3 regions of the Clostridium pasteurianum DSM 525 genome follow, and region 1 is predicted to be linked to each of the others. Evidence: riboswitches for the same ligand, from Rfam matches in the RefSeq annotation. Region 1 holds a riboswitch; each other region holds the start of a gene.
What was found. Region 1 has a riboswitch for thiamine pyrophosphate ahead of thiC (phosphomethylpyrimidine synthase ThiC). Riboswitches for the same ligand answer to the same signal wherever they lie in the genome.

Region 1 (11,331 bases):
GCCATAAGCACAGGATTTCCTGCAGTAGCCAATGCTGTATTAACTAATACTGCTGATGCCCCCATTTCCATGGCTAAAACAGCATCTGATGGTTTACCTATACCTGCATCTACTACTATTGGAAGATCTATTTCTTCAATTAGAATTCTAATCATTTCTTTTGTTCTAATACCCCTATTACTTCCTATAGGTGAACCTAAAGGCATTATTGCAGCTGCACCAACTTCTAACATTCTCTTTGCATCAGGAAGATCTGGATTCATATATGGCAAAACTACAAACCCCTCCTTTGCTAAAACTTCTGTAGCCTTTATTGTTTCTATATTATCTGGAAGAAGATATTTATTATCTGAAATAACTTCTATTTTCACCCAGTTTCCACATCCTGCTGCCTTTCCAATTCTTGCAAGTCTTATAGCTTCTTCTGCATTTCTCGCTCCTGAAGTATTAGGCATTATTATTGTATCTTTTTTTAAATAATTTAAAATATTCTCTTCTTGTGATTCAAAATCTACCCTTCTAAGTGCTGCAGTAATAACTTGTGCCCCACTCTTTTCCAGTAGTTCTGGTATGACTTTATTTGAAGAATATTTTCCACTACCGATAAAAAGTCTGCTTTTTAACTCTGTACCACCAATAATAAATTCATCCATTTTAATTGTCTCCTAACTTTAAGCATATTAAAGTAAAAAATTAATTAAGTATGCTATGCTAATATTTTTTAATTCTAAATTTAATAAATTATTAGACTAGATACCTTAACCTCCTCCTACAAATCTTATTAATTCTACTTTAGAGTCGCTAGTAAGCTTAGTTGTGGCATATTCTGTTTTATCTATAATGTTTAGATCTACTTCTGCCACCACTTTATAAGCCTCTATTTTGAGTTCATTTAACAATTCTTCTATAGTTATACCATCTCTGAAATTCATTTCTTTTCCGTTAACAACCATATGATTCACTTCCCTCAAACTTCATATATTTACAATAGGAGAAAAGACGAACTAAAAAGAATTTTGCCCTTTAATCCTATTGTGAATCAAATTCTATTTTATATTTAAAGTCTCATTATTAAGCACTTTTTTCATTGTTCTCATAGAACACATTTTTCCACACATTGTACAAGTTTCTGGATCTTCTGGTGAAGATTCCGTACGATATTTACGAGCCTTATCGCTATCTATAGCTAAATCAAACATAGTTTCCCAATCAAGCTCTGCCCTAGCTTTACTCATGGCATTATCCCACTCAACAGCTCCCTTTATTCCCTTAGCTATATCTGCTGCATGTGCTGCAATCTTAAAGGCAATTATTCCTTCTTTCATATCTTCAAGAGATGGCAAACGCAAATGCTCTGCTGGAGTAACATAACATAAAAAGTCCGCTCCACTGGAAGCAGCCACTGTTCCACCTATAGCTGCAGTAATATGATCATATCCTGGAGCTACATCAGTAACTAAAGGTCCTAACACATAAAAAGGTGCACCATGACATAATTTTTTTTCAAGTAACATATTTGCCTTTATTTCATTAAGTGCCATATGTCCAGGTCCCTCTATCATAACTTGTACATTTCTTTCCCAAGCTTTTTTAGTAAGTTCCCCTAATGTTATAAGTTCTTTAACTTGTGCTGGATCTGTAGCATCCTTTAATGAACCAGGTCTGCAAGCATCTCCTAATGAAATAGTTATATCATATTTTTCACAGATATCTAAAAGTCTATCATAATATTCATAGAATGGATTTTCTCTATTATTTAGTTCCATCCATGCAAATAAGAGACTTCCACCTCTAGATACTATCTGAGTCAATCGTGGATTATTTTTAACCGCTTTTGCAGTTTCACGATTAAGGCCTGCATGAATTGTAATGAAATCCACTCCATCTTGTCCATGTTTTTCCACAACATCAAAGAATTCATCCACAGTTATATCTTGAAGTTCCTTATCACAAAATCCTATAGCATCATACATGGGAACAGTTCCAAGCATTGCTGTAGACATTTCTACAACTCTTTTTCTCATATTTTCAGTTTTTCCATAGTTAGATAGATCCATTATAGCTTCTGCTTTCATCTCAATAGCCACTTTAACTTTTTCTAATTCTTTTTCTATACTGCAACAATCTTTTGATATTCCCAAATTTACATTTATCTTAGTTCTAAGACCTTCTCCAATACCTTCTGGATCTAAAGACTTATGATTTTTGTTAGCTGGTATAACTACTTTTCCTTCAGCAATTAATTCTCTTAATTTTTCTACATCTATCTTTTCTTTTTCTGAAACAATATTCATTTCTCTTGTAATAATTCCTTTTCTTGCTGCATCCATCTGTGTTGTATAATTCATAATAGTACACTCCTTTATTTTTAAATTTAAAAAGAGAACAAACCTGATGCAGGATAAACATCAGGTTTGTTCTCTTTATGCGTATAATAAAAGCCTGCATAAAGCAAGCTTTGTAATTCTATAATATACAAACCCTTGCTTCCCTACGATGGTGTTAACCATATCAGGTTCATAGAGTTAGGATTTTTCCTTCTCAGCCAATTTGGCACCCCTAGCAAATAAATATTTTATTTTTAATAACATTATACTCCTAAAATTTATAATTGTAAAATTATTTTTCAACTTTATTAATGTACAAATATCAAGTAATAATTGAATTTACATCATTTTATTGTTATATTTTTAATATATAAAATTTATCAACACATTGGAGTGATTAATTGTTATGATTAACAGTGACAATGCAACTACCATAAATGAGATTTTAGAAAAACTTGATAAAATTAAATATGAAAATTCCATTAATACAATAAAATTTGGCAATAACTCTTATGAATTATGTAAAAAATTTAATCATACTATAGGTATGGCTGTTTCACTCCTAAGGGTTGGTGAAGCTTTAACCAACATAGGTAATTATGAAAAATCTCTATCCCTCCTTTTTGAATCTCTAAGTATATCAAGAAAAGAAGATATTTGTGATATACAAGTTTTATCCTTAATATATATAGGCAATAATTTGCTTAATCTAGGAGACTATGAAAAAAGCTTTGATTACTATAATGATGCAGAAAAAACTGCTTTAAAAATGTCTGTGAATAAAAATTACTACAGTAAATACAATTACAAATTCTATCTTGCAAAAACTTCTACTAATATAGGAGAAATCTATAAAAATCTTAAAGATTATGAAAATGCCTTTAAATTTTATAATAGAGCCCTTACCTTTGATAAAAAATTAAATTATAAATCTACCTTTGGAGTGTCCTTATATAATCTAGGAGAAATGAATTATTTAAGTGGAAATTATGATAAGGCAATATTACTTTTAAATAAATCCATTGAAATAATGAACTCTTTCAATTATAAATTAGTCTTACCAGAAGTATACAGAATATTAGCTCTTATATATGAAAAAAAAGGAAATTTTACAAAATCAAATGAATATTTTTGTAAAGCATTAAATATAGACCTAAAAGAAACTTTTTTATTTTACAAGATTAATATACTTTTAGATTACAGTGATTATCTTAAAAATAGAGGAAATCTCTCCCTGGCATTAGACAAGTTAAAAATTGCCTTTAATATATCTGTAGAAAATAATATTATTTTTAAAACCATAGAAGTGTGCAAAAAGCTTTTTAGTTTGTACGAGGAGTTAAAAAATGATGATAAAGCTTATGAATATTATAAGTTATATTTTAAATATCACGACAAATTAGAAAAAGTTATATGTACTCAGAGACTTAATAATATTAACTCAAAAATTAAACTCCAGAAATTAGAAGAAGAAAAACTTAACATAATGAAGAAGAGTGAAAATTTCAGAAAAAGATTTGAAAAACTCATAGAAAGTATTAAAAATATATCTATAATAAGTGAGCTAGGACAAAAAATTACTTCTACTTTAAATTTAGATAAAATATTGAATATTCTATGCAATAGCGTTAGAGATTTTATTGATATATCTATTTTTGGTATTGCATTGTATAATACAGATAATGAAATTCTTCAATATAATTATTATAGTGAAAATAATAAAATCATAAATGTTCCAAATGCATCTATTACCAGTAAATCAAATATAGCTGCCTATTATTTAAGAAATAGACAATTAGTTATAATAAATGATATAGAGAATGAATATTCAAGATATGTAGATAATCCAAATTATATTAATACTATATCAGCAAAATCCGCCATTTACTGTCCTCTCATAATGGATGATATCTTATTAGGAGTTATGACAGTTCAAAGTAGTATTAAAAGCCTTTAAGCCATTGGATATAGAAATGTTAAAGGTATTATCACCTATGCTTCAATAGCTGTAAACAATGCTATTAAATCTAACAGCCTTAAAACTGAAATTGACTACAGAAAGAAAATACAAAAGGAGCTTGAACAATTAAATAACAAATTATTATATATATCGGAAAATGATAGTTTAACAGGTATTCCTAATAGAAGAAAATTTGACAAGGTCATGAACATACAATGGGACCTGGCAAAGAAAAATAAATATAATTTATCTTTAATTTTATTGGATGTAGACTGTTTTAAACAATATAATGATAATTATGGTCATGTTCAGGGTGATAAATGTCTATCTTTAATCGGTTCCGCTCTTTCAAATTACATTGATAAAAAATATATAGCTGCTAGATATGGAGGCGATGAATTTGTAATAATTTTCCCAAAAGTTAGCTTAGGTGAAGTTTTAAACCTTGGAGAAAAGTTTAGAAAACAGATAGAATATTTAAATTTAAAGCATGAATTTTCAAACATCAAAAATATAGTGACCATAACATTAGGGGCAGCTTCTGTCATTCCCAATGAAAACATAACTATAAATGAATTTATAAGACAAGCAGATACGGCTTTATATCTGGCAAAGGAACGGGGAAGAAATCAAATAGCAGGTTATATTTTAAAATAGATTAATTAAGTAAGGACTTTTAAAACCTATATTGTATTTTAAAAGTCCTTTTATTAATACATGAAAATACTTATTTTTCTATTAAAATAATATTGTCTTCTTTATTATTTCATCTATGTTTTCTGCAGTCACTGGTTTACTAAAGATATATCCCTGAATGATATTGCATCCTTTTTGTTTTAATATATTGAGCTGCTCTCGAGTTTCAACTCCCTCTACTACTATTTCTATTTCTAGATTATGAGCAATATTTACTATACCATCTACTATAGCTTCCTGCTTTCTATTAAAATGAATATCGTCTATAAAGGATTTATCAATTTTCAAAGTATCTATAGGCATTATTCTCAAATAATTTAATGAAGAATATCCTGTTCCAAAATCATCTAAAGAAGTCCTTACTCCAAAACTTCTAAGTTGTTTCAGTATTTCCACATTTGTTTCAAGAGATTCCATTAAAACGCTTTCCGTTATTTCTATTTCTACTAACTCAGGTGATATACCAGTTTCTTCTATACATTTCTTTACACTTTCTACAAAATTACTCTGTTTAAGTTGTATTGATGAAACATTAACAGAAATACGTTTTTCACCATATCCTTTTTTTATCCATTCTTTATTTTGTTTAAAAGCTGTTTTCATAACCCATTCACCTATTTGTATAATAAGTCCTGATTTCTCTGCTACAGGTATAAATTCACCTGGAGACACAAAACCAGCCTCTTTACTTTCAATTCTTATAAGAGCTTCTGTTCCTATAATTTTACCAGTTTTTAATTCAACTTGCGGTTGATAACATAAATATATTTCATTATTATGAATGGAACTTCTAAGAATTTTTTCTATTTGTATATACCTATTTAAGCCTTTGGACATTTCTCCATCGTAAAATTCATATCTATTTTTTCCTGTCTCTTTGGCCTTGTACATAGCTGTATCAGCATTTTTTAAAATGGAATTATTATTCTTCCCATCTTTTGGAAACATGCATATTCCTATACTGCACGTTATAAATGCACGTTTTTTGTTAAATTCAAAACCATTATTAAATATATCTATTAAATTATTTACTATATCTATAATTTCATCTTTTCCACTTACATCTCTGAGCAAAATTAAAAATTCATCTCCGCCAAATCTGCAAACAGTATTTTTTTCATCAATAGTGTGAAAAAACTCATTTCCTATAGTCTTTAACAGTTTGTCTCCTTCATCATGTCCTAAAGAATCATTTACTCTTTTAAAATCATCTAAATCAACAAAAAGTACTGCACCCATTTTTTTATCTCTTTCATAGTTTCTCACTTCATTATCTAGTTGATCAATAAAGTTAGTCCTATTTGGAAGTCCTGTTAGTGTATCAAAATATGCTAGTTGTTTTACTCTAAGCTCAGCCTTCTTTTTTACCGTAACATCTGATATTATACCTGAATATTTTAAAATTCTACCATCATCATCTTTGATAACCTTACCTTTATTTAAAATCCATTTTATTTTACCATCTCCTGCATTTATTTTAACTTCTGTTTCAAACCAAGGAGTTTTAAGATTTATATGTTTTTTTATATCATCATATAGCTTTTTCTTACATTTAGGGAAAACTGCTTTTTCTATTAATTTTAGAATGTTATAATGCTCAGTTTGATACCCTGTTATATCATACCATTTATCCGAAGCAAAAAACCTACCAGTATTTACGTCATATTCCCATAAGGCATCATTAATACCATTTAATACTTCCTTATATCTACATTCACTTACTTCAAGAGCTTCTTTATTTTCAATCAATTCATCATATTGGCTTCTAAGTTCCTCTTCTGTAGCAGATAATTCTTCATACACTGCTGAAAGTTCTTCATAACTATTGTTAAGTTTTTTTATCATATTATTGTAGTTTCCTGTAAGCATTCCTAATTCGTCATTGGATTTATACTCACATAAAGAGTTTAAATCTCCCTTTCGCGCTTTATTCATTACATTTATTAAATATCCAATAGGTTTAGTTATAGATCTTGATGCAAAAATACTTATAAATACAGATAATATAAATATAAATGCTGCCACTGACATTATTATTTTCAGTTCACCATAAGCTGGTTCGTTCACTTCAGCTATATTTTTTGTGAATACAAAAGTCCATTTTAATTCTGGAATTGTTTTATATCCCATTAATTTATCTTTATTATCATAAGTATATACATCTAAACCATCATAAACTTTATTGCTATCTTTAATATTTCTCAAAATATCTATAAGCTTAGTGTTTTCGGATTTTTTACCTATCTTTTTAGAATCTGGATGAGCAATAATATTTCCATCTTTATCAACTATGTATGCATATCCAGTATCTCCATTTTTAATATTTAATATAAATTTTTGAAAGTAATCTATATATATGGCATTGGCATAAACTCCAATTATGTTATCATCTAAATCTTTTACTGGAGAAGATACTACCACTATTAATTTATTACTGGCTTTAGAAATTAATGTATTACTAATAAATGTTTTACCTTTTATAGAATCTTTAAAATATTCTCTATCAATTACATTAAATTTTAAAGCATTCTCCTCACTGCTGGCAATTACATTTCCATTTAAATCTATTACAAGTGAATGTTGAATTTCAGGGAAATTATCTTTATTTTCCTTAAGAGATTTATTTAGATTTAATACTTCTTTGGAATGATAAAATGAGTCATCTTTATTTCTTGATCTATTACTTAATACATTGATTATACCCAAGCTCTCTTTTGAGCTGTTTACCTCTCTTCTCTGTCCATCTATAACAGCTGCCAAAGCGCTACTATAGGCATTAGTAGTCTGTAATATATTTACTTTACTATTTGTTATAAGGACCTTAGATGTATGTCTATATATTAAAAAACTTAGTAAAAATAAAGGAATCAATGACAATAAAATCATCATTAACGGCAGTCTTGTTTTGATAAGCATTATTTCCTCCAAATTAGTTTGTTAGTTATAAATAATATTACATATAATTATACTAACTTTTTGAATTTTTTTCTAATAATTTTTCAATTATAATCCACTGTATTTAAAATTTGTCATAGACAATTATTTAATCATATAATTTATTTTCGTATATCTATAGACATTCTTGAATAATAATGTTATATTATATATAATACATATATGAATACTTGGTTTTATTTAAATACAATAAAATTAAAATATTTATAACTTGAGGTGATTATATATGGAAATAAAAGAATTTTATCATGATGCTATAGATGGAACTAAATTATTTTTTAGAGAATGGATTCCAAATGGAGATATAAAAGGTGTTTTATGCATAATACATGGTCTTGGCGATCATAGTAACTGGTACAGTGGATTAGTAAATTATATTAATAAGAATAAATTTGCCGTAATAGCCTTTGACCTCAGAGGACATGGAAAATCAGAAGGAAAAAGAGGTCATACCCCTTCTTATGAAATTTTTATGGATGATATAGATATATTATTAAATTTTGCAAAAAAACATTTTGGTAAAGTACCTACATTTTTTTACGGTCATAGTTTTGGAGGAAATCTAACATTGAATTATGTACTGAGACGCAAGCCAGATATTAATGGAGTTATAATAAGCAGCCCTTGGCTTAGTCTGTATTCAGATCCACCTAAATCTAAACTGTATTTTACCTTTTTACTTAACAAAATATGGCCATCATTTTTAGTAGATAATATAGTTAATGAAGCTGCGCTATCTCATAATCCCGATATCCTTCAGGCTTATTCAAATGATCCATTGACCCATAGCTGTATTTCAGCCAGGCTTTTCACTACTGCATACAGAGCAGGATTATGGGCTATAGATAATGCTTCAAATTTTAATGTTCCATTATTATTAATTCATGGTGATTCAGATAAAATAACTTCTTCAGAAAAAAGTAAACTTTTTGCTGAAAAAGTTCCTAATAACTTGTGCACTATTAAAATCTATGAAGGACTATACCACTCCCTTCATAACGAATTATGCAATAAAAAGATATTTTCTAATATAGGTGAATGGATTAGTAAAACTGTATCTTCTAATATAGGAGCTGCAAATTCTATTTCTCATGAACTGCACTCTTAAACTTTTTATGTATATATTAATTTTTAAAATAGACTCCTTAAATAAAAAAACAGTAAAATTTCTGTAAATTTAAGAGGTCTATTTTTGTTACGTGATATAATTATATTGAAGCAAGTTTCTTAATTCAGGTAGGGGTGCTTTTACCCCATCTAAATTTTAGAACTGCAAATACATGGCTTACTTGGCGTTGAACTCCCACTTGAAGAAATTGGAGACTTACGCCAAGTTAGTTAGGTGAAACAACATTGTTACTAAAAAATTTTTATACATAAGATAATTTACTTAAATAAATTATCTTATGTATAAATTTTGTTTACATCAAACTGAAAATAAATTTGTAAAATTTCAAGGAGGGAATACACTTGATAAAAGACATGGAAAAAGTCATAGAAAATATATCAAAAGTTGTAATTGGAAAAGAATCTGTAGTTATAGATATATTAAAGGCAATTTTAGCGGAAGGACATATTTTAATTGAAGATGTACCTGGTGTTGGCAAAACTATGTTAATAAAAGCTCTAAGCAAAAGTATAGATTTAAGTTTTAATAGAATTCAATTTACTCCAGATATATTACCTTCTGATATACTAGGAGTTTCTATCTATAATCAACAAGCACATGAATTCAATTTCAAAAAAGGTCCAATTTTTGCAAATATGATCTTAGCAGATGAAATAAATAGAACTTCTCCCAAAACTCAAAGCGCATTAATTGAAGTTATGGAAGAAAAACAAGTCAGTGATGGTAATAATACTTACCTTTTAGATTTACCTTTTATGGTAATGGCTACTGAAAATCCATTAGAATACTCTGGAACTTTTTCTCTTCCCGAAGCCGTTCTAGATAGGTTTCTAATTAAATTATCTTTAGGCTATCCCTCAAAGGATGAAGAAATAAAAATGTTATCCACTTATAAAACTAAAAATCCGTTAGATAGTATATTTCCAGTAATAAATTTAGAAGAATTAAAACTTCATCAGAACAATGTAAAAAAAGTAAATGTAAGTCATAAAATATTAGAATTCATAGTTGATATAGTTAATAAAACAAGAAATTGCGACGAATTACTCCTGGGAGCTTCTCCAAGGACTTCTATTGCACTGCTAAAAATATCTCAGGCAACAGCCTATATAAATAACAGAAACTATGTAACTCCAGATGATATAAAAGAAAATATAAAAAAAGTACTTTCCCATAGAATAATAATATCAAAAGAACACAGATTTAACGGTACTAATACATCTGATATTATTGATAGTATTATTAAAAAAGTATCAGTACCAGATATTAAGTATGCATGATAAAATTTAAATTTTCTTTTATAATAACTTTATTTTTACTTATAATAGTTCAATATTTCTATGGGAATCAAATAATTAACTCTTTATTATTAGTATTTTTTTTAATTTTAGTATTTTCATTGTTATCATTAATTTTCTTGAGAAACTATATATCTATTGATTTAAATTACTCAGAAAAGCAAAAATTTTTCACTGATGAAAATATTAAAATTTTATTACATATTCATAATAGAAGCCCTTTTTTATACCCTAATATAAAATTTTCTTCTGATTTTTTTAGTGAAAAAACTCTAACTTTAATGCCTTTTAAGAAAGTTAATATGGAGCTAAATTTTAAAGTAAATACTAGAGGATTTTATACTTCCACAAATTGCTTTTTTAAGGCAAATGACCTATTTTTAATATCTTCTAAAAAATTAAATCTTAAAAATGAATTTACTTTAACGGTATATCCTAAAAATATGCAATTACCCTTAAACATTGAGAAGCTTGTTGATAGTTCAATCAGTTTGTCTAGTAACGATAAAAATTTATATCCTTCTGATACCTATTCATATATTGACAAATTTACAGAAGGAGATAATTTAAAAAATATACATTGGAAATTAAGTGCTAAAAAAAATAATTTATATATAAAAAGATTTGATACCTCAGTAAAAAATGATGTTTATATTTATATGGACATGACAGACTGCTTACTCTTATCTGATACTTTTGATAATATAACAGATGAAACTTTAGTTTCATTTTCACTATCTATAATTAAATATCTATTATTTATGCATAAAACCATTTATTTAAATATAGAAAATTTAGAAAGTACAGTTTTTCAATTGGAAAATGATAATGATTATAATTTAGTTTTATCTTATTACTTAGAACATAAGAGTTTAGGAAAAGGTAACTTTTTTAACAATATTCTAGAAAAAGAATTAACAATTATGGAAAATCATAAAACTATTTTTATTATAACTTATACAATAT
Region 2 (11,331 bases), 320 kb from region 1:
GAAGGATATTCAAAAAAATATTGATAAAGCAAAAGCGTTTAAAGAACTTTTAGAAGCCTATGAAAAGTATAAAAAGAATAAAATTTCTTTAGCGAGAGTGCTGGAAGGCCTAAGTGCAATACATAATCAAATAGAAAAAGCTGAAAGCAGAATAAGCGATATTGAAAAAGGAATAAAGGAATGTAGCAGTGCGATTAATTTTTATAATATTGAAGAAGAAAAAGCTTCAAAGGGACTTGCAGAGTTTAATATTTATAAATCAGGAATTTTAATTGAAAAGGATAGGGAAGATTTAATATCTGAATATAATGCCTTGACAAAGGATATTACAAGTTCAGAAAAAGAATTAAAAAATAAAATAAATAAGCTTAATGAAGAATTTAATGGGATACATAGCGAGCTTATTTTAAAAGCTGATAAATATGAAGTAAAAGAAGTTGAGTATACTAATGAAACTTTTGATACTCAGAAGGAGTTTGAATTAAAAGATGAACTTCAAAAAGAAAATGAAAAATACAATAATTTAAAGGATGAACACAATAAATTTGATAAAGCACATGGTATTGCTGTAAGTAAATTAGAAGATTTAAAGGGTAAGCTTAAAGCTAAGTTTAATAAGGAAGAGCCTAAAACAAAGAGTTTATTAATAGATAAAAATTTTAAACTAGAAATAGAAAAACTGAAATTAGAGATTGTGGAAACTAATAGTAAGAAGTCAGATGTTAATAAAGTTAAAGCAAAAATTGAAAATAATTTAACCAGCTTGAATGAGTTTAATAATTTAAATGTTACAGATAAAGTTGATGTAAACATAGACTTAAATGAATTAGATAGTGCTGTAGGAAAACTAAAAAGAGACTTAAATAATGTAAAAGCACAAGAAAATGAAAGAGAAAAAAATCTCACAAATTTAGTTGTTGATACTGAGATAAAGGATGAATTTAAACAGGAAAGCTTGTTTAAGGAGCCAATTCAGACGCTGAAGAGTTTAATTGGAAAACCAAGAGAGTTTAAGGAGCAGCTTAATTTAGTTGTTAATTCTTATGGGTTGATTATGGAAAAGTTGATGGCAGACATTGAACTCATAGAAAAAGAAGAGGGGAAAATATTAGAGAGCATATTAGAATATATAAAAGATGTTCATGAGAATATTGAAAAGATAGATGGCAATTCATCCATAACTATTGGAACAAAAAGATTAAAAATGCTAAACATAAGTGTATCTGCTTGGGAAGAAAATAAAGAGCTTTATAAGGTAAGGTTAAAGGAATATATTGAGAGAATAAGAGAGCAAAGCATAAAAGCTTTAGAGCAGAATGAAGATATAGAGGATATTATCAGCAATAATATCAATATAAATAAGTTATATGATGGAGTTGTTGGAATTGGAACAGTAAATATTAAATTATACAAAATAGAAGAGGATAAACAGAGACAGATTTCTTGGGATGAAGTTTCGAAAAATTCAGGGGGAGAGGGTTTCCTTTCAGCATTTGTAATATTATCAAGCTTATTATCCTATATGAGAAAAGATGATAGTGATATCTTCAGTAGAAAGGAAAGCGGCAAGGTGCTTATAATGGATAATCCTTTCGCACAAACAAGTTCTGCCCATCTTTTAAAACCATTAATAGACATTGCTAAAAAGAGCAATACTCAACTTATATGTTTTACAGGGCTTGGAGGGGATTCCATATACAATAGATTTGATAATATTTATGTTTTAAACCTTATATCCTCTAAGCTTAAAAGTGGTGTTAAATACTTGAAAAGTGAACATGCGAAAGGTGAGGAAGAAAAGGAAGAAATTATAGCATCAAGATTTAAAATAGAAGAGCAAATTAAATTGTTTTAAAAATTTATTAATTGATGAGAATATACAGAAATTAAGTATTGAAGGAAAAGATGTTCTGACAATAAATGTTCCAAGAGCAAATTACAAACAACGACCTATATATTCGAACGAAAATCCATATAAGGGAACTTATAAGCGCAATGCTGATGGTGACTGTAAATCTACAGAAGATTTGGAGATTGTGTTGAATTTAGGAAAATTATGTGATATAATTTTTTTCAAAAGGGGAGCTTGTAATGCAGGCTGAGAGGAAGTTTAAGCTTCGACCCATAACTTGATTCGGATAATGCCGACGTAAGGAAATATTTGATTTATGCTGTTTGATTAGTTATTTTATGAGTATAAATGGAATATGCCTTATTTGGTATATTCCATTTTTTATGCTTCAAAGAGTATATCTTTCACAAGCTGAAGAGGAGCATCCTTAGCTTGTATGGCAAAATATAACTAAATAGCGAGGGAACTTGTGTTTCAAGGTGAGAGGAAGCTTTTGAGCTTCGACCGACTTTATGATGTTGTCATATAGGAAATTGCTGTTTAGTTATGCTGTAATTATGCTTTCGTGATGGATTTATTTTCTATATGACATATTTAGAAAATAAATTTATTAGGAAGGTGTTTTTTATTATGGAAAGAAACTCAAAGCTATTAAAAAGAATTATGATGGCAATGATGGTGGCCATGGGGGTTGTAATTTCACCAATCCTTCGAATTGAAGGAATGTGTCCTATGTCCAGCGTTATTAACATTGTATGTGCTGTTATTCTTGGACCTTGGTATGCATTGCTTTGTGCTGTAATGATTGGAATATTAAGAATGGCTGTTATGGCAATTCCTCCTTTAGCTTTAACTGGTGCAGTTTTTGGTGCTTTCTTGTCTGGAGTTTTATACAGAGCATCCAAAGGAAATTTGATTTTTGCTGTTTTAGGTGAGGTTATAGGAACTGGTATTATAGGAGCTTTAATGTCATATCCTGTTATGACATTTATTTGGGGGAGAGCAGGGCTTACATGGCTGTTCTATGTTCCGTTGTTTTTTATGGCTACAATTATTGGAGGAATAATTGCATTTGCTTTTTTACAAGCATTAAGCCTGTCAGGTATGCTTGCAAAAATTCAGAGAAGTTTGGGGGAAGAAGCATATGATAAACAGCCTATTGGAAATAAAGAAGAATATTAAATTTAAAAAACCGCTTATTCATTATATTACAAATCCAATTTCAATAAATGATTGTGCAAATATTATACTTGCCCTTGGTGCAAAACCTATTATGGCTGAACATCCTTTAGAGGTTTCAGAGATTTAAAGCCTTTGCAGCTAACCTTGGAAATATAACGGATATTAGAATGGAATCTATGCTTATTTCAGGTGAAACAGCTTTTAAAAGAAAAATTCCCCAAGTGATTGACCTTGTAGGTGTAGGCTGCAGCAGTCTTCGTTTAGATTATGCAAAGAAATTTATTTCACAGTGCCATCCCAATGTCATTAAGGGTAATATGTCTGAGATAAAAGTAATCTGGGGTACTAATAGTAGTGCAAAGGGAATTGATGTTGGCAAGTTCGGGCAAGCCCTCACTATAGGGACTGACATTATAGGATAAACTGGAAGTTTCTGCTTGCTAATGCTTTAAATTCAGCTAGCAAGGATCTGATTTTCAGTCATATCTCGTTATTTTTAACATAAGGCTTGTGTTTTGGTAAAATAAAGAAAAGTATGTTTATATAAATCATTTTTTAGATTATACTATATAATAAAGGTGTTAATTTTATTGGAGGTGATGTTATGGAAAGATAGTAATCTTCAAATTAAATGTGCATGAGAGGCTATAAAACTTATAAATTTTTATATTAAAAATAGTATATCCTTTAATCAAGAAACTACGCTTTCGGGTAAAAGTATTATTAAAAACATAAAACAATATCAATTTATTCCCTATGACAGGCAGGAAGAATTTTTTGAAGACCTTTTTAATCAGCATATTAGTAAAGGTACTTTAGCTTCAATAAATCAATCCTGTTATGATTCTTTAGAAACTGTTGAGAATAATATAAAAGAGGCTCTAAATAATGATGAAAGTAGGAAATAGCAGAGGCAGAAGAATTAGTTAAGAAATTAGCCTAGACCTCCAAGGACATAGAATGGTAAATATTACTGAAACATTTCAATTTGTTTGTATAAGTATGAGTATAATGTATAATCGTTTTATAAAAGGAGAATTTCAAAATGGAGAGAACACGCATTTATACAATGTCTTTTTCAAATATCTATGGACTTTATATACAAAAAGTAGAGAAAAAAGGAAGAACAAAAAATGAAGTAAATGAAATCATTTTTTGGCTTACCGGTTATGATAGAGATTCATTACAACAACAAATAAATAATGAAGTGAATTTAGAAACATTCTTTAAGCAAGCACCTCATATTAATCCGAATGTTTCACTCATCAAAGGCGTTATTTGTGGATATCGGGTGGAAGAAATAGAAGATGAATTAATGCGACAAATTAGGTATTTAGATAAATTAATTGATGAGTTAGCTAAAGGTAAAACAATGGAGAAAATATTAAGAAAATAAAATAATAAGGTATTCCTATTACCTTACTTTCATCTTTGGCTTTTATAATCAAGCCTTTATTAGATATTTCTTCAATAGAAAAAATACTATTGTATTCAATTTCTATAATTGGAAAATTCAATTGTTTTTTTGCTATATAATTATCTGAAATTATTAATTCATATGTGAGCAAAGATTCTTTTTGTTTTCTTAATCCTTTTTGTATTGATATTGTTAATACTATAGATATAAAAATAATTACACTAAAAAAAGTTAATATACTTACTGCACCGCTTCTCGAACTTATATATATCCCAATAACTAAAGCTAGTATACATAAGGATATTGTTCGTAGAAATATTCTAGACATGGATTTATTAAGCTGTTCTGAAGATAATCTATAAATTTTCATTCATATTCCCCCAAATAGTTTTAGATGATTTTGCAATCTAAGTTTTATAATAATTATACTCTTAATTAACTAATTTTTCTAAATTTTATTTATAGAATAAAAAAAGTACCATATAAGATATCAGTAATTTTTACGTTCTATTATTTGGAACAATCTTTTTCCAAGACATTGTACGCGGGAGCCCAGTATTTACCTGTAGATTTCCTGCAGACATCCCTGCAATTGTTAACAAGCAGCCACTGTGAAGTCCTAGGGGACTGACACCACAGTATCATAATCAGTTAGTAAAGAGAATTACTAAGTTTTTGTTAGAGTTAGGTTCAGGTTTTGCATTTATAGGGAATCAATATCATTTAAATGTTGCAGGAGAGGATTATTATCTAGATTTATTATTTTATCATGTAAAATTAAGATGCTATGTGGTTGTAGAATTAAAAGGAAGCTTGCCTACAATTGAAGAGTTAGAGGAAGAATTGGAAGAGTGAAAATTTGTTATTAATAATCACTTTAAAAAAAATTTTTTTGATATAAAATTAAGTTGAAATTTAACAGGAGATAGTACATATAAGTATGAGTAATAAGAAAAAAACTAAAAAGCATAAAAATAATACCGATGAAATATGGTCAGAGGAACAATACGAAGAATATTTAAAAGAGCTATATGGAATGGAGTTTATAGCTGGCTTTACTGAAAACGCATTACCTTATGGTTTGTTTAAAGAAGATAGAGAAAAATATACAGTGGAAGAGTCGGATAATTATGATGTCTCTGATGATGAGCTACCATTCTAAATTAAGGAGAATGTAAAAATGAAAAAAGTTAAAATAGAAGATGTATTACAAGCAATAGAATTAGCTAATGATGAGGGAAACTATTATTATAATAAGGTTACAGGTAAAATTATTTATATAGATGATGAGGCAAGAAGAATGGCTGAGGATTATGATGAAGATGATTTAGAGGAGCTACTAGAATGGCAGCGAGATGATGTTGAAGCTGCCATTGACGTGGAAGAAAATTGGGATAATTATATTTCTTTGCCATCCAAGTTTGATATTAATGAGTATAATATTATGGTTCAATTTTGTTATTCCTTAGATAATGATAAAACATCCAATAAGCTATTAAATGCATTAAGTGGAAAGGGAGCTTTTAGGAGATTTAAGGATGCAGCCATAAGATTTAATGTAGAAAAGAAATGGTACAAATTTAAGGATGATAAATTCAAGAAAATTGCATTAGATTGGTGTAGTGATAATGGATTAGAAATTAATAGATAAATGGGGCTAACCTACTCATTTATATTAAGAGGAATGAAATCATATTTCAAGTTTTATAACTATATATTTATTAGTAAGCTCACTACGTTCGCAAAAATCCCTGAGGGTCATGAATATTATTTAAGAGCATTAAATTTATTTTGCTAATTTGACGAGAATGAAAAAGTTTTATTTATCCTTAAGTACGGTTTTGTAAGGGGCTTGGAGAAGCAATTCTCTAATTCTACTAAACCTATAGCAGGAACCGACAGTTTCTGCTTAATAAAGTAATTTTTAAGTAGCGTTTTGCTTTACTCCTATTTTACAGAAAACAATTTTATACAATGATGTATGCTAATATATAGATTATCACAGAAAATTCTGATAAAATAAAAACAAGTAAAAATATATATAAATTGAATGATTATATTGAATATAATATTACTTTTTTAAAGAAGCATATTGATGAATTTATAGATGATAAGGATAAATCATGGTATGATTTAAATAATTATTTTATTGGAATTCTAAAAAAATATAACAGGAACTGATAGTTTATCGTTAACGCATTAATTAATGAAGTATTGCATGAAACATTATTTTTGATTGTTTCTGAATCCATAAAGGAATTTCATTTATAAAAAGGCAAAGTGAAAAATAACTATTCAACAAAAAGTAAATCAGAGTATAGTTATTTATTACCAAAATAATCTTTAGCAACATAATTAAAAGAAACCCAATTACAGTTTCCTAAAGCAAACATATTACAATATGTGATGAAACTGATGGTTCTTCAGAAATTTCATTTTTATCTTTTGTGAGAATTACATATTTACCACTAGTTAGTCACTTTTTAGTTGTGGCACGAATACAATGAATTGTAAAAAAAAGGTAGTGGTATTTGTGAAAAATCAGTATCCTGAAAATGATATTTTTGATTATATAGTTATTGGAGCTGGAACAGCTGGAGGAATAATCGCCAAAAAATTAACCGATGATAAAAGGATTTCTGTTCTTGTTCTTGAAGCAGGAACAAATATGACAAACAGTAGTCCTTCTATTGAAATAGCAGACATTTTAGCTAATGATAATAAACTTTCTTTTAATGCTCTGTCTAATATAGAACAAGAGGTTGGTCGTCAGCTTAAATTATCTGGTGGAAGAGTAATTGGAGGCAGCTCACAGCATAATTATATGACTTCAGTAAGAGGAAGTCGTAACCTTTATGATGAGTGGGCAAGGCTTGTTGGAAGGCAATGGAGTTATGAGAATGTACGTTCCTTATTTATACAGAATGAAACCTACACGGGAAATACACAAAATTCCAGAGAACGTGGAACAAAAGGTCCCATCTATGTTAGACAGCAAAAGATTCCTAATAATGGACTTATCGCCACTTTGACTGAAGCAACGTCAGAAGTTTTGAGTATCCCAATTGTTGAAGATTATAATACAGGCATAAGGAATTGTACGAGTTTCAAAGCACAATATATCCAGCAAGAAGTTGATGGGAAGTATGTTCGTTCATCTACTGCAAGCGGCTATTTAAATGAAAATATTGTAACACAAGGAGATCAATTCCAACCGGATGAGTTTGGAATTGGACTGAGAAAGTTGACTATTTTTGCAAAAACAACAGTAAATAAGATTTTATTTAAACAAAAAAATGGGAATAATATTGCTGTTGGCGTGGAGTTTGTCAGAGATGGTGAGTCCCAAAGGGCTTTTGCACAAAAAGGAGTTATTGTTTCTGCAGGTCTTTTCTCATCGGTGATTTTACAGCGTTCAGGAATAGGAAGATCCTCGGATCTTGCCGAAGCAGGGATATCAACATTGGTTGAGAGCCCTAATGTTGGTTACAATTTTAAAACTCATTATTATGTTGGAATGGGGGTAGAAGTAGAAACAAATCGACTACTGCAGGTATTGTCTGCAGACCCTGACATACCATTAACTCTAGGTGCTTTTAAAAAGGATGAAGGACCTGGCCGTCGGCTTCAATTAGTAGGTCTTCCAGTTCCATTTTTTGTTCCAATTCAAGATGTATTCATTAATGGTTGGCAATTTGATCCTGCAAAACAGAGCAATATAATGAGTATTGCAATTTTGGACCTGAACTCAAAAAGTAAAGGAACAATTATAGCTGCACACAGTGATCCTGAAGCTTATCCTTCCATTAGGTTCAATGCTTTAGATAATACTGATGACTTAAATTTTATAGTGGACCAATATATTGAGACTTATAATATTATGATGAAAGCCCGAGAACTAGACCCTGATGGCATTTATAACGTTGTCTATCCTCCTGAAAATATATTCCAATTAGCAGATGAAGAAGAAAAGCGACAACAGCTTGCTGCTTATGCTAGAGCCTCCTACAATAATTTTTCTCATTTTGGCGGGCATTGTAAAATGGGAAGAAATATTAGTGAAGGAGTTGTTGACGGATTTCTGAATGTATTTGGAACTAAAAAGCTTAAAGTAGCTGATCTTTCTGTGGCGCCTATTTTACCAGATGGTAATACTTCCACAGCATCTCAGATGATAGGATTAAACGCAGTACGATTTATCCGAGAAAATATTCCAATTTGTGGTCCACTGGATGATAAGTAATTTTACGATTAACAAGCTCACTATGTTCGCAAAAACCCATGGCATTTCCTAGCATCTTCGCAAAGGTAACAGTGACTTGGTAAAAAAATAGTAAAAGATTTTCGAAAGATTGTACATCTGAGGTTATAACAGAAACTGGAGGTTTCTGTTTGCTATTAATCCAAGGCTAATTGCCTTGGATATTTCTTAATTCGTGGCAGTAATGAGTGCATAGTAGGAATTGAAGGAGAGCGAATACTTAGGAATAAAGATTTTTATTCGGTTTTTATGACTCCTGAAGAATATATAGTACAAAATGGAAATAAAAAGATAGGACAGTTAGATAGAAATTTTCAGATTAATTTGAAAAAATATAGATTTAGAATAATAGATAATAGATAGTTTTATTTCCATTCCGATGAGTGGTAAAGAAAGTAGCAAGGATCTGACTTTCAGTCATCTCCTCGTTATTTTTAACATAAGATGGGATTTTATGCAAAAGTAATTTAGAGTTAGATGAGTTAATTACGATAAATTATGCTTACTATTATATTAGTAATTTCTGAAGTATTGTTAGAAAGCATAAATTCATGAGTATAGCTTGAATTTACACAGTTAATTAAAATCAAATCATTTTTAACAGTTTCAAAAACTTTATCATTAATAGTAGAATTAAATCCACCATTTACAGTGTAAAAACAAATTGCTGCTAAATCTTTATTTAATGGAGTTTTATATTGGAATTTAAGATGTCTGCTAGGACTAATATTAAGATGAAGTAATTCACCATTATAATTTTCTCTTGTCATTAAATTAAAAACAGAAGCTTTACCATAAGTTTTAGTTTTCCAATCGCCCATAAAGTTGTCTTGCTCAAAGGAGTTAAGTGGTTTCTTGTACTTATTTTCATGGTCGAGAGTTATTTTTCCTTCTATAACCATAAATTTACGTGAAATTTTTGGTAGACTACTAAAAGTAGATTCTGGTATATCAATTTTAGCAACTCCCAACCTCCATAAAAAGTTTTTACTGGCATAATCAGAATTTATGGGATATGTTGTCAGTTCCGTAGCCATGCCTCCAGACCAAAATGTTGGCTTATAATTTTCTTGCCTTAGTAATTCTACATTATATTTCATATATTAATTGCACCTCTTTTTATATATCTTTTATGTTTATTATATTGAAAGATATATATATAATCAATTAAGTTAAAGTGAGTTCAAAATATTAATTGATTTATGGTTAAAGTTACTAGATATACTACTAACATCAGTAAAGTTGTTTTCTACTTTTTAAAAGTGATAAAAGTATAATTGCAGCTATGCCTCCAACTAAGGCAGTTATTAGTTGTAAAAATCCCATGGCAGTAGAAAGCTTAGTAATTATTTTAGGATTTGTTATGATCTTTAAAGCTAGTATAATTTTTGTAGCACATAAATATAAGAACAAAAATTTAGCTACCGCGCCTATTATTACCCCTAAAACTTGTCCGAATTTGTTTATCTTGCTAAAATTATAATACAATATAATAAATATGGAGTTTCCTATTATTATAAATGGAATAAAAGGACCGAAAGGAGCTGGCAGTTGTCCTAATATAAATGCCAGAATTGGAGTAAGTATACCTATTCCGAGTCCAATCCATAAACCGCATATTGAGGCTGCCAGTAATAAAACTGCATTTACAGCAGGGCCTACGAAAACTTGACTTACTTCAGGATAAGTTCTGCCAATAAGTTGAAATACTATTGCTATTGCTAAAAATAAACCACCTCTTACAAGGTTTCTAGAATTATTATTCATGCTATCATCTCCAAAAAATTTAAGTTATAATTTAAAATGGCTTGTTACTACTAAGTATACAATAATATAATTATAAAACAAAAGATTTATTAAGGCCTTATTTTACACCTATTTCGAGATTTTTTAGGTAAGGCAGTTCCTGTTTCAAGTTAGCACGTACACTTTTTTGCCAAAAATATTCTCCAATAAACAGCACCTTATGGATCCATTTCTCATGAAGCAGTGCATGGAACAATCTTTTTGCAGAATATATTCTATCAATGGCATGAATAATTTCTTCCTGTAAATCATAGGGGGTAATGTTTTGCGGATAATGCACCACGTTCCCATTGTATTTGGCCCAGTTTTTATGAAGTAGTCGATTCTTATTGGCTTCGTATACTGGTGTTCCGGGAACAAAATACATTGATTGAATTAGTATGCCATGGATATTATGTTCCAGTACAAAATTGGCAAGTCTATCACCTACACCTTTTGTATGGTTGTCAGCACCTACAATAAAAAGGCCTCGAACATTCAACCCATGTTTCTGAATGTTTTGAACAGAACGTACTATTTCCGTATAACTGCTCTTTTTGTGATATTCTTCAAAGGATTTATCTTCCAAAAACTCAATTCCCATGGCAACCTCAATGAATCCAGCTTTTTTTAATAAGTCCAACATTTCATCATCAAAACCAACTTCATATCTTGCCTGTATTGTAAAATAATATTTAATGTCAGATTCTATAATGGCATTAAGCACCGATACAGCCCAATCCCTATCTGCAAAAAAGTTATCATCGGACAGCCAAAGAACTCGGCTCATACGTGGAATAATACTATGTTCATGAAATGCGATTGATTGTTTAA
Region 3 (11,331 bases), 810 kb from region 1:
TTTCATATTATTTAAAGTCTTTACTATTTTCTTTTGAATACTGTAAGCTGCACTGTCTGGCGATATATCTAATATATAATTTAATATCATCTTATTTGTAATTTTTCTATTTATATTATCTTTCTCATAATTTTTTAAGGCATCTTTATATAATTTTTCTAGAAATTCAGTTATATCCTCCTTTTTAGAAATAGTAACAGCTGAGTCAATAATTTTGTCTATAAATATATCATCATAACCTCTAATAGAAGCCCAGCAGAAACTCTTGTATAATAATGGACTTATTTTAATATTCTTTAAAAAATTTAAAGCAAAATCATATATTAAACTGTTCTCACCTTTAAATATCTTATCTTTATAAGGAAAAAATTCATCAATAGATTTTATTAATGCTGCATCAACTTCTTTAGATTTTATGAATCTTATTATAATTCCTGCCAAATTATAGCTTTTTAGTTCATCTTTTATTTTCTCTTTACTCAATAACTCTTTTTCTATTGTATCTATAATAGTTTCTTCAATTCTATTTCTGTTTTTATTTATAATATCCGTTCTAAATAAAAACTCCGGCCAATTCATATTAAAGGGCTTTTTAAATATAGCTGTTATTCCAAACCAATCTGCAAGTCCCCCTATAAGTGCCGCCATACAGCATCTTGAAATAAGTTCAGCTGCAAAATTATCCTTAAATGCATAGGAAATTAGAAAACCAATAGCAAATATTAAAAGAAGTAAATTTGCCAACCTTCTATTTTTTTTATGCAAAATTTATCACCACTTTAATTTTTATGTTTTTCTATATTTTCATCAAAAAATTTATCACATATTTTTATTTTAACCATAAATAAATCAAATTAACTATATAAAAATATTCTAGCCATTTTTATTATTAATCTTTTCTGCTAAATCATTTAAATACACCCATCTATCTAAAAGATAATTCAAATAATTTTCTGTTTCCTCTTTTTTATTCATTAATTCCTGCAGGACAACATAATCACTAGAGGATTTACTTATCTCTTTATTTATTTCTTCTAAAGTACTTTCAGTATTGGATATATTACTATCTATCTCTTCATATTCTTTCTGCTCTTTAAAAGTAAATTTCAACATCTTGCCCCTTTTATTTCCTCTATGCTCTTTTTCCTGTTTAACTTGCTTTTTTGCTTTGCTATCTTTTTCTTCATCAATTGTATTGTGAAAATTAATATAATCTGTATAATTACCTGTATGCTCTAATATTTTTCCATTTCCTTCAAAGGCAAAAATCTTGTTACTTATTTTATCTAAAAAATATCTGTCATGGGATACAGCTATAACAGTTCCTGTAAATTCTTCTATGTACTCCTCTAATATAGTTAATGTTTCTATATCCAAATCATTAGTTGGTTCATCTAGGAGTAATACATTTGGAGCATCCATTAATACCTTTAAAAGATATAATCGCCTCTTCTCTCCACCAGAAAGTTTAGATATAGGACTATACTGCAAAACACCTGGGAACAAAAATTTTTCCAGCATTTGCGATGCGCTTATAAGTGTACCATCTGATGTACGCATATATTCTGCTGTTTCCTTTATATAATCTATTACCCTCAAGCTTTCATCTATATCTCTGTATTCCTGAGAAAAATATCCCAATTTTACAGTTTCACCAATTTCTACACAGCCCGAAACAGGTTTTAATTTTCCCGAAATTATATTTAAAAAAGTACTCTTTCCCATACCATTAGGTCCAACTATACCTATTCTATCTTCTTTACCTATTATGTAGCTAAAATCTGATATCAAAACTTCATCCTGAAACTTCATACTTATATTATCAATTTCTATTATCTTTTTCCCAAGTCTTGTATTTCCAACTGATATTTCAACTTTTTCATTGCTTATATCTATATTCTCATCTGTTAAAGATTTAAATCTATCTAGCCTGGCTTTTTGTTTTGTAGATCTTGCCTTTGCACCTCTTCTTATCCATTTAAGCTCATTTCTTATTAGATTTTGTCTCTTTTCTTCCTTAGCTTCCATTTTACTCAATCTATCCAATTTACTTTCAAGATATTTACTGTAATTTCCCTCATAGCTGTATAATTTTCCTTTATACAATTCCAATATTTCATTGGCAACTCTATCAAGAAAATATCTATCATGAGTAATCATAATTACTGATCCTTTTCTTCCATTTAAATAGTTTTCCAGCCAGCTTACAGTTTCATCATCTATATGATTAGTAGGTTCATCCAATATAAGTAAATCACAAGGTGATATGAGAGCCCCTGCCAATGCTATTCTTTTTCGTTGCCCTCCTGACAGTTTTTCTACATTGTCTTCAAAATTGTTTATGCCAAGCTTTGTCAAAATAGTTTTTGCATCACTTTCAATGTTCCATGCCTCTAATGTGTCCATTTTTTCTGAAAGTCTGTTGAAATCACTTTGAAGTATAGTATCCTGAGGATTTTTAGAGAGTTTCTCCACAACTTTTTCGTACTCCCTTAATAATATCATTATTGGTGAATTACCTTTAAAAACAGCTTCAATAACCCTATCATCCTTTGTAAAATTTGTACTTTGAGACAGATACTCTATTCTTAATTTATTCTTTTTTATAATTTTTCCTGTATCCGCAGTATCTATTCCAGCTATAATCTTTAGAAGAGTAGATTTTCCAGTACCATTAACTCCTATCAATCCAATTTTTTGTCCTTCATTTATTCCAAGTGAAATATCATTAAATAATATTTTTTCTCCATAACTTTTATTTATATTCTCAAGAGATATTAAATTCATCTAGTATCTTCCTTTCCGTATAATCCATATCAAATTTTATATTAATATTATTATACCTTTCTTAATTATAACAAACTTATATATACAGAGTAAGTCTTTTAAAATTATGTTCATTTTTATAATTTTACGTAATAAATAAATTCAATTAGTTTACCTGAATACTGCAAAATCAATTTCCATTCAATATCAATTGACAATCATAATCAATAATTATATAAATATTTTTTTGTGAACAACTCTTATATAATCACATATAATAAAACATAATGATTTTGTTTCTATTATCAATTGAAATAATTATAACTGGAGAGATAAAAATGAACAAACAAAATGGTGCTTTTTTATCTATAGCATCAAATAGTATACTGGTTATATTTAAAATTTCCGCAGGAATATCTATGAACTCCATAAGTGTAATATCAGAAGGAATTCATTCCTCTATTGATTTAATTGCTAGCCTTATAGCTTTTTTTTCTATAAAAAAAGCTAGCAAATCAGAGGATAAAGATCACCCTTTTGGTCATGGTAAATATGAGAATGTATCTGGTTTTGTTGAAGCCCTTTTAATTTTATTTGCCGGAATTATTATAGTATATGAATCTTTAAATAAACTCTTTTCTGGTTCCTCCATAGAAAATATACATTCTGGATTACTAATTATGTTTATTTCCACTGTAATTAATCTCATAATTTCTCTTAATATATTGAGAATATCAAAAAAAGAAAAATCCATTGCTTTAGAAGCAGATGCCCTACATCTATTGACTGATGTGTTTACTTCTTTTGGTGTATTTGCAGGTCTTATAGTTTTAAAAATAACTGGTTTAAGAATATTTGATTCAATTTCAGCTATCATAGTTGCCTCTTTAATCATAAAAACATCTATAAGTCTCGTAAAAAAATCCATGAAAGATCTAGTAGACAGTCGATTATCTTCTGAAGATATAGGTAAAATCTTAGATATTATAAAAAAGTATCCCGAAGTAAAATCTTATCATAAACTTAGAACACGAAAAAGTGGCTATACCCGTGAAATAGACCTTCACTTGCTTGTAGATTCAGATTATTCCTTAATAGAAGCTCATAATTTATGCAATTTCATAGAAAAGGACATAAAAACTATTTTTCCTGATTCTAACACACTAATTCATGTGGAACCATATCATCAATAAAACAATATTGTAAACCTCTTGCTATTGTAATATAATTTATAAGAACATAATTTACAAATTAGCTAGGGGTGCCTAATGGCTGAGAAATGGTGTTCATTAACCCTCAGACCTGATCTAGATAATTCTAGCGTAGGAAAGCATTTTTTCTTTAGCCCTTTATTATATTATTTAATCTTTTAACGACATTAGGTCTCCTAGTAAAATTATTATAGGAGGTTTTCACATGAATTTTTTTAATTTAAAACTCTTTCCTGTTAAAGTTTTTTCATTAACGCAAAATTTAGCTGAGATACTGAAGCATCCTACAGCTATAATCACTTTAATAGGCGTACTAATTCTAATTTTTGTATTCATAAAAATCAAAAGGATTAAGATAACGCCTAAAATTACTACTAGGATCGGGATAGCCCTGGCTTTATCTGCAGTACTTCAAATTTTTAGGCTGTATCATTTCCCCCAAGGCGGCAGTGTAACCCTTGGAAGCCTAGTACCTATACTTATAATAGCATTGATATATGGTCCAGAGATTGGTTTTTTAACAGGGTTCCTCCATGGAATAATTACTTTATTCTTAGATCCTTATATACTTCATCCTATACAACTGCTGTTTGATTATCCCCTTCCATCCATGGCACTTGGTCTGGCTGGATACTTTAAATCTAAAAAAGTAATTGGAGCCATAGTTGCTATTTTTGCAAAATTTATATTTCATTTTATATCTGGAGTAGTATTCTTTGGAAGTTTTGCTCCAAAGGAAATGTCTCCAATAATTTATTCTTTAGTTGTAAATGGCACATTTATGCTTACAGATGGTATAATTTGTGTATTCTTAATTGCATTATTACCAATAAGTATGTTAAGTAAAAATGAAAAAAATAATGTTTACAGATAGAGGAGATGATAATATATGGTAATTGCAGATATAGCCGTTATGCCCTTAGTTCCCGCTGTTTCAGAAGAAGAACTATATAGGCAGGTAGACGCAGCCATTGACTATATAAAGAATAGCGGCTTAAAATATGAAATAGGAGCTATGAGTACCACCGTTGAAGGTGAATATGATGAAGTCTTTGAGCTTATAAAAAAAGTTCACCGAATTCCCTTTGAAGTTGGCAGTGAAAGAGTAATAACCGTAGTCAGAATAGATGAGAAAAAAACTGGATTAACTATAGAAGATAAATTAAGGCATCATAAAAACAGAAAAAGCAGCTAAAATTATTTTTCATAGTACATTTTTCTCATAAATTAATTATTGAGATTTGTCAATCTAGAAAAGCTGCAAAAATTTATATAACTAAAAATCATACAGCTTTTCTGGATTATTCATAGAACAAGCATATACCTGCCTATAAAATTCAGTTCCCATTATATATCACTTAAAATATAAAATTAACTAATCCCTATTATATCCTTTATAACTTCTCCTCCTATTATCATCCCAGCTACAGGAGGTACAAAAGATATACTCCCAGGTATCTGTCTTTTAGCAAGACATTTTTTTGTTCCTCCAGTACACACACAGCCTTCCTTGCAAGTTATAACTTCATCTTCTTTAGGCTTTAAGGGAATTTCTTCAGAATATAAAACTTTTAAAGACTTTACTCCTCTCTTTCTCATTTCATGTCTCATTACCTTCGCTAAAGGACATATTTTTGTCTTATATATATCTGTAACCTGAAATTTAGTTGGATCCAGTTTATTTCCTGTACCCATACAGCTTATAATTTCAATATTATGCTCCTTACACCATAATATTAATGATATTTTTGATGATACAGTATCTATAGCATCTACTACATAGTCTGTATCTAATCCAATAATATCACTTATATTATCTTCTTTTACAAAGGTCTGATGTATTGTCACTTCACATCTAGGATTTATACTAAGTATCCTATCCTTCATAACTTCTACCTTGGGTTTACTTATACTTTTAAAGGTAGCATGAATCTGTCTATTTATATTGGTTAAACAAACTGTATCATCGTCTACGAGTACAAGTTTACCTATTCCTCCCCTAGCCAGTGCTTCTACTGTAAAACTTCCTACACCACCTATACCAAACACTACTACCTTACTATTTTCTAATTTATCTAAAGATTTTTTTCCAATCAAAAGCTCTGTTCTTGACAAAGAATGCTGTGGCATTTAAATATCTCTCCTTTTATAAATAAAAATCATAACTTTCATAAAACATTAGCATACTAAATTATATCACACCTATAATTATCTTCAAAATAACTATTTTAATTTTTAAAATTTAATATTGTAATAAAAACTCTAATATTTTCATATTTTAATTTAGAGAATACTTACAAAAGGAGTAATAGCATTGAAAGTTAATAAATTAATTTACATAGGAATTATAATTGTTCTTACTTTAAGTATTACAGGCTGTAGTCTTGATGCTAATTCCACCTCACTTTTAAAACGTCAAAAACCCTATAATTTTTATTATACAAATTTGCTTACTAGAGACATGAAATTTGAAAATTCATTTTTAGGAATAATACTAGACACTAATTTTTATAGAGAACATACTCTTACTAAAGATCAAAATGATACAGTTAAAAATTTTATTTTTTATCTCAGCAGAAAGGATTTCATAAGTAAACCAAAAGACTTACCAGGAAAGCCCACTTATAAAATTTATTTTACATTTAAAACGGACAAGTATGTCATAGAAGTATTTAATGAAAAATATATATCTGTATATCCTTGGGATGGCTCTTATAATAAAGATTATATCAGTATGGAGAATATACCTGTATCCTATAATCTTTTTTCACTTTGTAAATACTCCATTCCAAGAGATTAAAACACTATTTCATTATTATCATTATTAGTATATAATATTTCTAATGTAAAATAGGAAAGAAGTGATTTAATTAATGTATTTTAAAGGTGATTTTCACAGTCATTCAACAGAATCCGATGGAAAACTTTCTCCAGAAGAGTTAGTAACTTTAGCCAAGACTAAAGATATAGATATTATGGCAATTACTGATCATGATACTACAAAAGGTATTAATAAAGCTGTCCTAGCAGGCAATAAATTAAATTTAAAAGTAATCCCTGGTATGGAACTTTCAACACGATACAATGATGAAAGCATTCATGTACTTGCTTATTTTAAAGATGATTCTTTTAATAACAGTGATTTTCAGGATTTTCTAAAGAATTTAACTGATTATAGAGTAAAAAGAGCTGAAATTATAACAAGTAATCTAAAAAAATTTTTTGATATAGACATTGACTATAAAAAGGTTCTCCAAAGTGCAAATGGCGTAGTGGCAAGACCTCATATTGCGAAAGCTATAATAAATGCTGGATACAACTATACTATAGACTATATTTTTAAAAACATTATAAATGAAGGAAGCCCGGCATATGTTCCAAATAAAAAACTTCCACTAGAAGAGGGGATACAATTACTCAGATCTGTAAATTCCATTGTTGTACTTGCTCATCCTGTATTGGCGAAAAAAACTCCAGTGAAGGAGTTACTGAAGTTTGATTTTGATGGAATAGAAGCCATTTATCCCCTTAACACTTCTGAGGATACTGAAAGACTATTAAAACTAGCTAAAGATTATAATAAATTAATAACTGCTGGTTCTGATTTTCACAGTGGTGAAAAAGCTGATACAAAACATGGTACTCTAGGTTCTGTTTATTTGGATTCTTATAATATAGAAAAATTTCTTAAGAAATTTAATCAATAGATGCTATGTAGATATCCTGTATATTTATAAAAAAACTTCTGAATGTGTTTCAATCATTTTAAAATACACACTCAGAAGTTTTTAAAATTCACTGATAATTAGGCTTCTATCAGAAAAGCCCTATAGGCATTTTGGGTTTCGTAAATATCTACTTTGCTGGAAATCTCCCAAGGAGCATGCATATTTAAAAGTGCTACTCCGGAATCTATTACATCCATGCCATATTGTGCAAGTATGTATGCTATAGTTCCACCACCACCTTGGTCCACCTTGCCAAGTTCTGAAGTCTGCCAGGAAACATTATGCTTATCCATCATAGCCCTTATTTCAGCTAAATATTCAGCCCTAGCATCATTACAACCAGACTTCCCTCTTGCTCCTGTATATTTATTAAACACAACACCCTTTCCAAGATAAGCTGTATTTTTCTTTTCCATAACAGAAGGATAGTTTGGATCAAAAGCTGCACTTACATCGGAAGATAACATTTTAGAATTGGCAAGAGCTCTCTTAAGCTTTATATCATTATAATCTCCGGCACATTGCACCACTTCTGCCGTAGCATTTTCAAAGAATTTTGAATGCATACCAGTAGCTCCAACACTCCCAATCTCCTCTTTATCAGCTAGTATTGTTACGCAGGTCTTATCAGTTTCATTTATATCCATCATAGCTTCAAAGGAAGTATAGGCACATATTCTGTCATCTTGACCATACCCCATAATCATACTCTTATCAAAACCATAATCTCTGGCCTTTCCGGCAGGGACAACTTCCAGTTCTGCAGATACAAAATCTTCTTCACTTATATTATATTTTTCATTCAAAATTTTAAGTATATTGTACTTAACTTTAGTTTTTATATCCTTGTCTGATGATGGTATACTACCAACTAGTATGTTTAAATCTTCTCCCGTAATACCAGTAGCTAAAGATTTTTTAAGCTGATCCTGAGATAAATGTATTAAGAGATCTGATACTCCAAAGACTGGATCCGACTCATCTTCTCCAATAATTACATTTATTATTTCTCCATCTTTTTTTACTATTACTCCATGTATTGCAAGAGGTATAGTAACCCATTGATATTTTTTTATTCCACCATAATAATGAGTTTCAAGCATTGCCAGATCTGTATCCTCATAAAGAGGATTCTGTTTTAAATCCATTCTTGGTGAATCTACATGAGCTCCTAATATTTTTAATCCCTTCTCAAAAGGTTCTTTACCTATTACATACAAAGCCAAACTTTTTCCTCTATTATTTGCATATACTTTATCTCCAGCTTTTAATGTCTTACCATCATTTATAATATCATTTATATCTGAATAGCCCTGTTTTCTTGCTAGTTTTATAAATTCAGCAATACACTCTCTTTCAGTTTTACATATAGATATGAAATTTTTATATCTATCTGCCAATTCAAATATTTTAGTTAAATCTCCTTGAGAATACTTTTGCCATGCATACTCATAGTTTTTTTCCAAATCACTCTTTTTATCTGACATAACATTCCCTCCCAGTTCAATGAATTTTATCTAGTGGAATTGGTACTTCCACTAAATTTAGAGCAACTATACACCCCTGTACAGCTATTATTCTAACACTTTATTATAACAAAGTATTAAATTAATTATCTATCATATAAAGAATTTACTTCTATATGCTAAAATAGATATAGCAATGTAATCATTACTATACTTATGTACTATTCTACCTAATATATACTATCTAATACTTTTCAAAGCATTTTCAGTTGCTATACAATCAATAGACATGTCGTGATCTTCTATAGGAATTTTATCAAATAGTTGAAATCCATAAGCTAAAGCCATTTTTTTTACACGTGAGTTTTTATTTGAAAAAAACCTATCATAAAAACCACCACCGTAGCCAATTCTATCTCCTTTTAAGTCAAAAGCCAAGCCTGGAATTATAGCCAAATCCATATCGTCTAACTTTACTTCTTCTGCTGTATCCTTTGGTTCTAAAATTCCATAGCTGCTCAATTCAAGTTCTTCTAAATCATTTACTTTAAGTGCTTTCATTCCACTTAAGCGACTGATAACCCTTGGAGCGCAGACTTTTTTACCTAAATTAAGAGCGTATTTTATTATATTGTGTGTATCCACTTCCTTACCAAAACTTACATAGATAAATAGAACTTCTGCTTCAATAAATTCCTTACTTTTAGTTATTATTTCATATATAGCACTGTCTTTTTCTTTTTTGTCTGATAAGGATAATTCTTCTCTTCTTTTAGCTATACATTCTCTAAAATCACTTTTTGCATTACTCGTCTTCATTCACATCCATTCTATGATTAATTGTTTCCACTGGTGATATCTTACAGCTAAGTCCATATCTATAATTTGCTGCAGCCGCTTCAATTATGACAGCTAAATTTCTACCCGGTCTTATAGGCAATGTCATTTTTCTTACGGGAACATTCAGAATTTCTATACATTCGTTATCTATCCCAAGTCTATCATAATCCTTGCCTTCTTTCCATTGTTCTAAATACATAACTAAATCAATAGTTTTTGTTTCCAAAACAGAACTAAGACCATACAGGGCTGGAACATCTATTATACCCATCCCTCTGACTTCAAGCATTCCTGAAGTTATAAATGGTGATCTTGCATGTAATACTCCCTCAATAGCTTTGATATCAACTGCATCATCAGCTATAAGCCTATGGCCTCTTTTTATAAGCTCCAAAGCCGTTTCACTTTTACCTATACCGCTTTCACCGGTTATAAGTATACCAAAACCATATACATCCACTAGAACTCCATGAAGTCTTGTTTCCGGTGCCAATTTATCATCCAAATAATTCATAACCTTACTTATAAATCTAGTAGTAATAGCATTAGACCTAACAAGCCATGTGTTTCTTCTCGTAGCTTCTTCTATAAATTCTTCATGAGGTATAAGATCCCTTGCTATAATTATACATGGAGTTTCAAATTGAAAAAATTTTTTCAATCTTTTTTTTCTTATTTCAGATCTCATTGCCTCCAAAAAGCTCCATTCTGTTTTCCCTACAATCTGTATTCTCTCGTTGGCAAAATAATTATAAAATCCAGCAAATTGCAATCCAGGCCTGTTTATGTCACTTAAGCAAACTTCTGTCTCCTCTGATCCTGCAATAAGTACTTCTAACCCTAAATCTTCTACTAATGTTTTAACCTTAACAGGCATTAAATATCACGCCTTTCATGAATTTATAATTAAATATTATTATATTACTAATTCGCTCTTACTTAAATCATGTCTTCCTTCAACAAACCTTACTACACCAGTTTCAGAGCTCATGACAATAGAATGCGTAGTAGCAAATCTCCTTTTAGAATAGGAAACACCCTTAAGAAGATCTCCATCTGTTATACCTGTAGCTGCAAAGAGAACATCATCTGATTTTACCAAATCATCTATATTTAATGTTTTATTTACATCTTCAATACCCATGGACTTACATCTTATCTTTTCTTCTTCACTATAAGGCATAAGTCTTGCCTGCATTTCTCCGCCCATACATTTTATAGCTGTTGCTGCAATAACTCCTTCTGGAGCTCCTCCAATTCCCATGAACAAATCTATTCCTGACTCTTCAAATCCGCAAGCCAAAATGGTAGCCACATCTC

Region 2: it holds a riboswitch for thiamine pyrophosphate, as region 1 does, so the genes downstream of both, thiW (energy coupling factor transporter S component ThiW) here and thiC (phosphomethylpyrimidine synthase ThiC) in region 1, are expected to answer to the same signal.
Region 3: it holds a riboswitch for thiamine pyrophosphate, as region 1 does, so the genes downstream of both, thiT (energy-coupled thiamine transporter ThiT) here and thiC (phosphomethylpyrimidine synthase ThiC) in region 1, are expected to answer to the same signal.

What each region holds. Positions count from the first base shown of each region.
Region 1 is NZ_CP009268.1:3,596,271-3,607,601, forward strand. It holds gene CLPA_RS16220 (thiazole synthase) at 1-653, opposite strand, end outside; gene thiS (sulfur carrier protein ThiS) at 759-953, opposite strand; gene thiC (phosphomethylpyrimidine synthase ThiC) at 1,047-2,348, opposite strand; TPP riboswitch at 2,472-2,571, opposite strand; gene CLPA_RS16235 (tetratricopeptide repeat protein) at 2,734-4,284, shown strand; gene CLPA_RS16240 (GGDEF domain-containing protein) at 4,435-4,944, shown strand; gene CLPA_RS16245 (EAL domain-containing protein) at 5,026-7,899, opposite strand; gene CLPA_RS16250 (alpha/beta hydrolase) at 8,165-9,046, shown strand; gene CLPA_RS16255 (AAA family ATPase) at 9,421-10,347, shown strand; gene CLPA_RS16260 (DUF58 domain-containing protein) at 10,647-11,331, shown strand, end outside.
Region 2 is NZ_CP009268.1:3,274,247-3,285,577, reverse strand. It holds gene CLPA_RS14850 (hypothetical protein) at 1-1,855, shown strand, start outside; TPP riboswitch at 2,069-2,173, shown strand; gene thiW (energy coupling factor transporter S component ThiW) at 2,483-3,034, shown strand; partial or broken gene CLPA_RS14840 (hydroxyethylthiazole kinase) at 2,997-3,414, shown strand; partial or broken gene CLPA_RS22165 (ATPase) at 3,640-3,771, shown strand; gene CLPA_RS14835 (DUF2200 domain-containing protein) at 4,080-4,430, shown strand; gene CLPA_RS14830 (hypothetical protein) at 4,393-4,821, opposite strand; partial or broken gene CLPA_RS14825 (PDDEXK nuclease domain-containing protein) at 5,103-5,258, shown strand; gene CLPA_RS14820 (hypothetical protein) at 5,392-5,613, shown strand; gene CLPA_RS14815 (UPF0158 family protein) at 5,632-6,102, shown strand; gene CLPA_RS14810 (GMC family oxidoreductase) at 6,955-8,694, shown strand; gene CLPA_RS14805 (HutD family protein) at 9,195-9,812, opposite strand; gene CLPA_RS14800 (ECF transporter S component) at 9,946-10,479, opposite strand; gene CLPA_RS14795 (B12-binding domain-containing radical SAM protein) at 10,577-11,331, opposite strand, start outside.
Region 3 is NZ_CP009268.1:2,783,637-2,794,967, forward strand. It holds gene CLPA_RS12685 (DUF445 domain-containing protein) at 1-744, opposite strand, end outside; gene CLPA_RS12690 (ABC-F family ATP-binding cassette domain-containing protein) at 874-2,787, opposite strand; gene CLPA_RS12695 (cation diffusion facilitator family transporter) at 3,105-3,959, shown strand; TPP riboswitch at 4,014-4,112, shown strand; gene thiT (energy-coupled thiamine transporter ThiT) at 4,183-4,851, shown strand; gene CLPA_RS12705 (MTH1187 family thiamine-binding protein) at 4,867-5,172, shown strand; gene CLPA_RS12710 (tRNA threonylcarbamoyladenosine dehydratase) at 5,349-6,107, opposite strand; gene CLPA_RS12715 (DUF4883 family protein) at 6,292-6,777, shown strand; gene CLPA_RS12720 (PHP domain-containing protein) at 6,851-7,684, shown strand; gene CLPA_RS12725 (aminopeptidase) at 7,783-9,192, opposite strand; gene CLPA_RS12730 (5-formyltetrahydrofolate cyclo-ligase) at 9,412-9,990, opposite strand; gene hprK (HPr(Ser) kinase/phosphatase) at 9,977-10,888, opposite strand; gene glpX (class II fructose-bisphosphatase) at 10,928-11,331, opposite strand, start outside.